DNA from 3 places in the Pseudomonas edaphica genome. Region 3 is predicted to be linked to each of the others. Evidence: predicted binding sites of a transcription regulator. Region 3 holds the regulator's gene; each other region holds the start of a gene.

Region 1 (3,279 bases), 620 kb from region 3:
CCCAGCTGATGCTATCGCAGGCAAGCCAGCTCCCACATTTTTAATCGGGTTGCAGGCCTGCAGTGGCGTCAGCCAGAGGCTACCTTAGCTTGCGTGCTTGCCTACAGGTGCGCCAGAATCCGCCGGCTTGTACGGCTGGCTTGTCGTCTCTAAGGTTGCTCGGTCGCTGCTCATCAGCGATCAGGTTTAGTAGCCTGGATTCGAATTGTAGGCCGTGCATTCTCCATCAATCAGATTTCCCAAATCTGTGCTTGATGGTGGCTGTGCGCAGGGCATCCTCGGATGCGCCGGGCTTCTACATTCACCGGTCTACTAACCTGCGCACAGCCGCCACCCTTTCGTTTAGTAGCGAAGCGAAGGCGGCCTCATTAGAGGAATGTAGAAAATGTTCAAACCAACGCCAAATCCGCCTCCATCCGTCTTCACCATCGACCCTGGCAGCGACGACGAATCCCTGCTGATCAACAGCTTCGAAGCCTTCTCCTCGGTCAGCACCTTGTTGCTTGATTTGTCCGAGGCGCTGGAAGGCAAACACCGCGATACCGTCCTGGCCATTCACCAGCTCAGTGCCCTCGGCACCTTGATGGTTGGCAAACTGCTCGACCGCCACGCCCCGGCTCGCTAAACACCAGGCAAAAAAAAGACCTCCCGAAGGAGGTCTTTTTCGTTACGCCGCGTTAAGCAGCGCTACCGGATCAGCAGCTGTAGTACAGCTCGTATTCCAGTGGGTGTACGAAGGTGCGTACTTTGATTTCTTCTTCGCTTTTCAGCTCGATGTAGGCATCGATGAAGTCGTCGCTGAATACGCCGCCTTTGGTCAGGAACGCACGGCCCTTGTCCAGCTCTTCCAGGGCTTCTTTCAGGCTGCCGCACACTTGTGGGATCTCTTTGGCCTCTTCAGGCGGCAGGTCGTACAAGTTTTTGTCGGCGGCGTCGCCTGGGTGGATCTTGTTCTGGATACCGTCCAGGCCAGCCATTACCAGCGCAGCGAAGGCCAGGTATGGGTTAGCTGCCGGGTCCGGGAAGCGCGCTTCGATACGGCGAGCGCGAGGGCTGGACACGTAAGGAATACGGATCGAAGCGGAACGGTTACGCGCCGAGTAGGCCAGCATTACCGGAGCTTCGAAACCTGGCACCAGACGCTTGTAGGAGTTGGTCGACGGGTTGGTGAAGCCGTTCAGGGCCTTACCGTGCTTGATGATACCGCCGATGAAGTACAGGGCAGTGTCGGACAGGCCGGCATAACCTTCGCCAGCGAAGGTGTTCTTGCCATCTTTGGCGATGGACAGGTGAACGTGCATACCCGAACCGTTATCGCCGTACAGTGGCTTAGGCATGAAGGTAGCGGTACGGCCGTAGGCATCAGCCACGTTGTGTACGCAGTACTTCAGGGTCTGAACTTCGTCAGCCTTGGCTACCAGGGTGTTGAACTTCACGCCGATTTCGTTCTGGCCGGCAGTCGCCACTTCGTGGTGGTGAACTTCGATGACCAGGCCCATCTCTTCCATGGCGTTGCACATGGAGGTACGGATTTCGTGGTCGTGGTCGAACGGCGGAACCGGGAAGTAACCACCTTTGATACCTGGACGGTGGCCTTTGTTGCCGCCTTCGATGTCCTGGTCGGACATCCACGAACCTTGTTCGGAGAAGATCTTGAACATGGAACCGGAGATGTCGGACTTGAACTTGACCGAATCAAAGATGAAGAACTCTGGCTCCGGGCCTACGAATACGGTGTCGCCGATACCGGTCGACTTCAGGTATTCCTCAGCGCGCTTGGCGATCGCACGTGGGTCGCGGTCGTAGCCTTGCATGGTCGAAGGCTCGATCACGTCGCAGACGATGATCAGGGTTGGGTCTTCGGTGAACGGGTCGAGTACGGCAGTGCTGTCGTCCGGCATCAGGATCATGTCGGAAGCTTCGATGCCTTTCCAGCCGGCAATGGAGGAACCGTCGAACATTTTGCCTTCTTCGAAGAACGCATCATCCAGCGCGTCGCGAGCCGGCATGGTCACGTGGTGCTGAGTACCTTTAGTGTCCGTGAAGCGCAGATCAATCCATTTAACGTCATGATCTTTGATGAGTTGAACCGACTTCGACATGGTGTCCTCCGGGTGGCTTCGGGCTGGGGTAGTGGAGTTAGCCCTTAGAATGTGGGTGATGCCGGCGCGAATACTCGACCAAGGCAACCTGCCTCACAAGAGAGCAAATTGCATGCCAGTGCGCCAACATGGCCTTTTTGCCTCAAAATGGCCCCTATAACGGTGCAATCCGCTGAAGCGGAATAAATAACGCACTGCAATGTAGCGTTAATTTGCGCAAATGACCCGTTTTGGTGCGTTGCGTCTGTGATGCATATTAACTGGTTAAACCTTGAGCGATTTCCGCTATAATCCGCGCCCCCCTTTTTCAGCAGGCCCGGCGCGCGCTGTTTCCATGAAATTAATCGTAAAAGTCTTCCCCGAGATCACCATCAAAAGCCGACCGGTACGGACGCGTTTCATCCGTCAGTTGGCCAAGAACATCCGTGCCGTGCTCCGAGACCTGGACCCGGCTGTGGTGGTGAACGGCGTGTGGGACAACCTCGAGCTGGAAACCCGCATAACCGACGCCAAAGCCTTGAAGGACATGACCGAGCGCCTGAGTTGCATGCCGGGCATCGCGCATTTCCTGCAGGTCGATGAGTACCCGTTGGGCGACTTCGATGACATCACCGAAAAGTGCAAACAGCACTACGGCGAGTCGCTTGAAGGCAAGATCTTTTCGGTGCGCTGCAAGCGCGCCGGCAAGCACACCTTCAGCTCCATGGATGTGGAGAAATACGTCGGCAGCAAGCTGCGTCGCGAGTGCGGCGCCGCCGGAATTTCCCTCAAAGCGCCGCAAATTGAAGTGCGCATGGAAATTCGCGACCAACGGTTGTTTGTGATCCACAGCCAGCACAACAGTATCGGCGGCTACCCGCTGGGCGCACTGGAACAGACCCTGGTACTCATGTCCGGCGGTTTCGATTCCACGGTGGCGGCCTACCAGATCATGCGTCGCGGCCTGATGAGCCACTTCTGCTTCTTTAACCTGGGCGGGCGTGCACACGAATTGGGCGTGATGGAAGTCGCGCACTTTATCTGGAAGAAGTACGGCAGCTCCCAGCGCGTGCTATTTGTAAGCGTGCCGTTTGAGGAAGTGCTGGGCGAAATTCTCGGCAAAGTCGATAACAGTCATATGGGCGTAGTATTGAAGCGTATGATGTTGCGCGCTGCGTCGCGAATCGCCGATCAGTTG
Region 2 (3,279 bases), 2.5 Mb from region 3:
CACCGCCGCCAGGTTCACGCCGCTGCCGACACTGTTCTGGCCAGTGCCCAGTTTGGACGCCGCGTAGATGTCGGAAAACTCCGCACGGGACGATTTGAAACCGGTGGTCGCAACGTTGGCAATGTTGTTGCCCGTCACGTCCAGTTGTTTGTTGGCCGCATAGAGGCCGCTAAGGCCGATGTTAAAAGACATGTTTCTCTCCTTCTGCCGTATTTAGCCGGCTCTATGTACCGATAGTCTGAATTTGCGACAGCTTGACGCTGCCCATGCCGCCTGCAAGGTTGAGCAGCATTTCGCCGCCGGTCTTGCTCAACGTCACGCTGGTGACCGTTGCCGGCAGCGACGTCAACAGGGCAACCGAGTCGCCTTTGTCATTCTTGGTGCTGGCCGCGAAGGTATAAGTGCCGGCGGGGGCGACTTCACCTTTGTCGTTCTTGCCATCCCATATAAAGCTTGAATTGCCGGCGCTTTGGGCGCCCATGTCGATAGTGCGCACCACGTTGCCGTCTTTGTCGGTGATTTTTACCGAGACGTTGCCTGTCGCTGCCGTCACCGCCACCGAGCCGGTCATGCTCTTGCTGGTATCAACCATGGCCTTGTCGGTCTGGGTGATGATCGAACGCCCGACCAGTGACGAGGCCTGCAACGCTTGCGAAGAACTGAAGTTGCTGGAGATCGCATTCACCGAGTCGTTCAGGGTGTTGATGCCTTCCAGGCTGCTGAACTGCGCCAGCTGCGCCACGAACGCGCCGTTGTCTTGAGGCGACAGCGGATTCTGGTTTTTCAGCTGGGTCACCAGCAGTTGCAGGAACGCATCCTTGCCCAGCGCCTGGTTGCCCGTGGCCGCCTTGGCGGCACCATCAAGGCCGCTGTTGTCTGTGGCAGTCTTGACCTTGGAGTTGAACAGGTCCTGAACCGCCGTGTTGGGTGTAGAAGTGGTATCAACAATGGCCATTATTTGGCGCCCCTTATCACTGACCCAGGGTCAGGACCTTCTGCATCATGGTTTTGGCGGTGTTCATCATTTCCGCGTTGGTCTGGAACGAGCGGCTGGCGGAAATCATGTCGGCCATTTCCTCGACCACGTTGACGTTGGGGTAGTACACGTAACCCTTTTCGTTCGCGGCCGGATGGTTAGGCTCGTAGCGGGCTTCCAGGTTGCTCTGGTCTTCGACCACGCCGAGCACCTGCACGCCTTGGCCCGCCGCATCCTGGTTCTGGAACAGCGAATCACCGCTGCCGCTCTGGCCGGCCTGGCCACCCTGGAACATGGTGGCGAACACCGGGTGACGGGCGCGGTAGGTCTGGTCAATGCTCGAAGACACGGTCTCGGCGTTGGCGATGTTACTGGCGACGGTGTTCAAACGCGTGGTCTGCGCGCTCATGCCACTGCCGGCAATATTGAAAACACTGGCGAGGGACATGGCTTACTCTCCGCGCAGGGCTGACATCAGCCCTTTGAATTTGCTGTTAAGCAGGGTGAAGCTGGCCTGAAAATTCACCGAGTTCTCGGCGTAGGCCGATTGCTCCAGCTGGGCGTCGACGGTGTTCTGATCGATCGACGGCTGCATCGGCGTGCGATACAGCAGCGACTCGTCACCATTGCCCAGGCCTTGCGCTTCGATATGACGGCTGTTGGTCATGTTCAAGGCAAAGGTGCCGTTCTTGGTCTTGTCCTGCTGTGCGGCGAGCACGGCGGAGAAGTCCAAATCCCGAGCCTTGTAGTTCGGGGTGTCGGCGTTGGCAATGTTGTTGGCCAGGACTTCGGCACGTTGGGCGCGAAAGCCCAGGGCTTGTTCGTGGATACCGAGCGCTTTATCGAAGCTGATGCTCATGGCGGAAACCTTTAGGCTGACCTGCTTTTCGTATCTGGGTTATAGCAAGGCCCATGCCAATTCGCCGAAGGCCCGTATTACAAGGGTTTGCGCAAGGTTTGCCGGCGGCAATGCCAGAAAAGCGGCAATGGGCTTCCGCGTGGCGCCAGTAAAGCGGCAATGGCGGTTGCCGCTTTTACACCCGGTGGCAATCCTTCAACAGGCTGCCCCAGTGCGCCAGATACCTTGACCGCTCGTCTGCACTGTCATTTCTGACAGTTGTTGCGCCTACGTCTTTGCGTGCCTCATCGGGTGACCCCCTACATGCATAAAGCAGAGGCACACCATGCTGACTATTCCCCCCCTCAGATTCGTCCTGCAGGACAACGCGCTACCCATTCCAAACCTCTCGACCAGACTGCTGATCGGCAATGCGGTTGAATTGGTTTGCCCCTTTGCCGTCATGCAGGGTGATTTCGTCAACGCAAATTTGATCGGCGAAAGAGGCAGAACGTACAACCTGAGCTTTGAGGTGGAGAAAGACGAGGCCGAGCTCAACTTTTTGACTCACCGTTCAATCATTGTCGGTAAGTCAGGCACCAATGTTGTTTTAATATTACGCGTTCGACGTGGCAGCGACGTGTACTTTGCGCCGAACGCAACCGTGTCCATCGATGCCGGCGGCATCGTTGTGCCTGTTCCTGGCACAGTGTGGGATTTCGCCGATGGCACCTTCCAAGGCTGGGTACCTCCGACAATTTATGCAGGCGGGAAGCTGCACGTCGTCAACGGCAGCGTGGTCGTTGACCTGCCCAGCAGCCAGGTCACCGCCGCTCACATCATCACTCGACCCATATCGGTCATCGCTGGGGTCACCTACGATTTCAGCTTTGATGCCCGTGGTGGTTCACCCGCTGGAGATGGCTCGACGCTGCAACTGAGGATTAACGGCAGCCCAATCGGCGCCTATGTACAAAACATAACCAACGCATCAACACAAACCGGAACCGGGACATTTACCGCAGCTAGAACAGAAACTGTGCATTTGGGTATTTTCAACGGGAGCATCCCCGGCAAGGACAATCTTCTCTTCCTGGGCAATATCCGAATGACACCCAGGCCCTAACCACCGCACGTAAAAAACTGACGCTTGGCGCACATAAAAAACGGGAAGCCTTTGCGGGGCTTCCCGTTTTTTATGCTCAAGCCGCCATTACTTGGCCTGATAAATGATCCCAGGGCTGCATTGCACCATCTGGTAATGGTCCGGGAGCCCGTTGAGCGCTTCGGACGCGCCAAGAAAAAGGTAGCCCCCGCGCTTGAGCGTACCGTGAATACGCAACAGGATGTCTTTCTTCACCTCTGCCGAGAAGTAGATCAACACATTGCGGCAGAACACCATGTCGAACTTGCCCAGGCTGGCATAGCTGTCGAGCAGGTTGAACGAGCGAAATTCCACCCGGCT
Region 3 (3,279 bases):
CTTACTTCGAACAGAAGCAGGCGGCTGCCGACCCGGCACCGATGAAAGGCTACGGCAAGACCATCCAGTATCACGCCCAGCAGAACCGCATTATCCTGATTGACCAGGCACGGGTTGTCAGTACTGACGGCAATACCACCGAAGGTGAAAAAATCACCTACGACACCGTCAAGCAGATCGCTACCGCCGGTCGCGCCAATGGCACAAAAATCGGCACACCGAAGCCGCGCATCGACATGGTTATCCAGCCGAAGCAGAAAGACGCTGCCGCCCCTGCGCCAAAACCCGCTGCGAAGAAGACGAACTGATGGCAACCCTGAAAGCCCAGCATCTGGCCAAAGCTTATAAAAGCCGTCAGGTCGTACGCGACGTCAGCCTGTCGATCGACAGCGGCCAGATCGTCGGCTTGCTCGGCCCCAACGGCGCCGGCAAGACCACCTGCTTCTATATGATTGTTGGCCTGGTCCAGGCGGATCAGGGCCGTGTATTGATTGACGACCTGGACGTAAGCCACCAGCCCATGCACGGTCGTGCACGCGCAGGTATCGGCTATCTTCCCCAGGAAGCATCGATCTTCCGCAAACTGTCGGTGTCCGACAACATCATGGCGATCCTCGAGACCCGCAAGGAACTCGACCGTGACGGCCGTCGCAAAGAGCTGGAAAGCCTGTTGCAGGAGTTCCATATCAACCACATCCGCGACAACCTCGGCATGAGCTTGTCCGGTGGCGAGCGTCGCCGTGTGGAAATCGCACGTGCACTGGCTACCGCGCCGAAGTTCATCCTGCTGGACGAACCTTTCGCCGGTGTTGACCCGATCTCGGTTGGCGATATCAAGCAGATCATCCATCACCTCAAGGCCAAGGGTATCGGTGTACTGATCACCGACCACAACGTGCGTGAGACCCTCGATATCTGCGAAACCGCCTATATCGTTAACGATGGGCAACTGATTGCAGAAGGTGACTCCGCCACTATCCTGGCCAATGAACTGGTGAAGGAAGTGTACCTGGGTCACGAGTTCCGCCTGTAAACACGGTGGTATCAGGCCATTGCTCGGGGCGCGTGCAAGTCAATAAAAACCTCAGTTTTTTTATTGTTACCGCGCTCTAGGCAAAGCCCCTGATATCAGGCATATAATTTGCTTATGTTTGGCGCTCACGCGCCCTGTCGTGGATGGCGCATTGCGCCGGCGAATAAGGTGTTAAGCCCCTGCCATGAAACCATCGCTAGTCCTGAGAATGGGCCAGCAGCTGACGATGACACCGCAGCTGCAACAGGCCATCCGCCTGCTCCAATTGTCGACCCTGGACCTGCAACAGGAAATCCAGGAGGCCCTGGAGTCCAATCCGATGCTCGAACGCCAGGAAGAAGGCGACGACTTCGACAATGCAGACCCGCTGGCCGACAACATCGAGCAAAAACCCAACCCCGACGTGCAGGAACCGTCCTATCAGGAAACCGCCCCTACGGTGGACAACCTTGAGGAAGGTGAATGGAACGAACGCATTCCCAACGAGCTTCCCGTGGACACCGCCTGGGAAGACGTCTACCAGACCAGCGCCAGCAGCCTGCCCAGCAATGACGACGACGAGTGGGACTTCACCACTCGCACGTCCGCCGGTGAGAGCCTGCAGAGCCACTTGCTGTGGCAACTGAACCTGGCGCCGATGTCCGATACCGATCGCCTGATCGCCGTAACCCTGATCGACTGTATCAACAATCAGGGCTACCTGGACGAGACGCTCGACGAGATTCTTGAAGCCTTCGACCCGGAACTGGACATCGAACTGGACGAAATCGAAGCCGTCCTGCATCGCATCCAACAGTTCGAGCCTGCCGGCATTGGCGCTCGCACCTTAAGCGAATGCCTGTTGCTGCAACTGCGCCAACTGCCGGCCAAGACCCCGTGGCTCGCCGAAGCCCAGCGCCTGGTCACCGACTACATCGACCTGCTGGGCAGCCGCGACTACAGCCAGTTGATGCGCCGCATGAAGCTCAAGGAAGACGACCTGCGCCAGGTCATCGAGCTGATACAGAGCCTCAACCCGCGCCCCGGCTCGCAGATCGAGTCCAGCGAAGCCGAATATGTCGTGCCCGACGTGATCGTGCGCAAAGACAACGAACGCTGGCTGGTGGAGTTGAACCAGGAATCGGTGCCTCGCCTGCGGGTCAACCCACAATACGCAGGCTTTGTGCGCCGCGCCGACACCAGTGCCGACAACACCTTCATGCGCAACCAGTTGCAGGAAGCGCGCTGGTTCATCAAGAGCCTGCAAAGCCGTAACGAAACCCTGATGAAAGTGGCCACCCAGATCGTCGAGCACCAGCGCGGCTTCCTGGAATATGGCGACGAGGCGATGAAGCCACTGGTTCTGCATGACATTGCCGAAGCGGTAGGTATGCATGAATCGACGATTTCACGGGTAACCACGCAGAAATTCATGCATACCCCACGGGGTATTTATGAGCTGAAATACTTTTTCTCCAGCCACGTCAGCACCTCCGAAGGCGGTGAATGCTCGTCCACGGCGATCCGCGCGATCATCAAAAAACTGGTTGCGGCGGAAAATCAGAAAAAGCCATTGAGTGACAGTAAGATCGCTGGTTTACTGGAGGCACAAGGCATTCAGGTCGCCCGTCGAACCGTCGCCAAGTACCGCGAGTCCCTCGGGATCGCGCCTTCCAGCGAGCGTAAGCGTTTGATGTGACGGGCGGGCCATAGCGTTCCAGTGGTGGGTATTCCTACCCACCGCTTTATGCACTGGCAACGAAGGAGAAGCTGTATGCAAGTCAACATCAGTGGACACCATGTAGAAGTCACCCCTCCATTGCGCGAATACGTCGAGCAGAAGCTGAAACGGCTTGAGGGTCATTTCGACAAAATCACCAATGTGCAAGTCATCATGAAGGTCGACAAGCTTCAGCAGAAAATTGAGGCGACTCTCCAGATACCCGGTGGCGAAGTAGTCGCCAATGCCGAGCATGAAGACATGTATGCATCAATTGATGCCTTGACTGACAAGCTTGACCGCCAACTTAAAAAGCATAAGGAAAAGCAGCAGAGCCTTCTTCAAGGCACAGGCCGCTAACACTCCCCACCCATGATCCGACTTGAAACTATCCTGACCCCCGGCCGTTCCCTTGTGAACGTGCCGGGCGGCAGCAAAAAGAAAGCCCTCGAACAAATTGCCAACCTGATCGCGCGCGAAGTGCCGGATCTGGAGATGCAGGATGTATTCGACGCGCTGATCGCCCGTGAAAAACTCGGTTCAACCG

The links. The regulator sigma-54, encoded in region 3, starts transcription at its own class of promoters, with help from an activator protein. The targets are predictions, from matches to a motif close to ANTGGCATNNANNTTGCTNT.
Region 1: glnA (glutamate--ammonia ligase) is a predicted target of sigma-54. The motif match lies at 2,203-2,222, and genes of this name have one in related genera.
Region 2: flgB (flagellar basal body rod protein FlgB) is a predicted target of sigma-54. The motif match lies at 1,877-1,896, and genes of this name have one in related genera.

The regions. Positions count from the first base shown of each region.
Region 1 covers NZ_OZ255725.1:2,851,485-2,854,763, reverse strand. The annotation lists gene ACQY47_RS12915 (DUF6124 family protein) at 386-625, shown strand; gene glnA (glutamate--ammonia ligase) at 696-2,102, opposite strand; gene thiI (tRNA uracil 4-sulfurtransferase ThiI) at 2,437-3,279, shown strand, end outside.
Region 2 covers NZ_OZ255725.1:4,759,513-4,762,791, reverse strand. The annotation lists gene flgE (flagellar hook protein FlgE) at 1-192, opposite strand, end outside; gene flgD (flagellar hook assembly protein FlgD) at 224-955, opposite strand; gene flgC (flagellar basal body rod protein FlgC) at 972-1,424, opposite strand; gene flgB (flagellar basal body rod protein FlgB) at 1,428-1,835, opposite strand; gene ACQY47_RS21695 (hypothetical protein) at 2,161-2,940, shown strand; gene cheR (protein-glutamate O-methyltransferase CheR) at 3,028-3,279, opposite strand, start outside.
Region 3 covers NZ_OZ255725.1:2,228,368-2,231,646, forward strand. The annotation lists gene lptA (lipopolysaccharide transport periplasmic protein LptA) at 1-308, shown strand, start outside; gene lptB (LPS export ABC transporter ATP-binding protein) at 308-1,033, shown strand; gene ACQY47_RS10110 (RNA polymerase factor sigma-54) at 1,218-2,711, shown strand; gene hpf (ribosome hibernation-promoting factor, HPF/YfiA family) at 2,787-3,092, shown strand; gene ptsN (PTS IIA-like nitrogen regulatory protein PtsN) at 3,105-3,279, shown strand, end outside.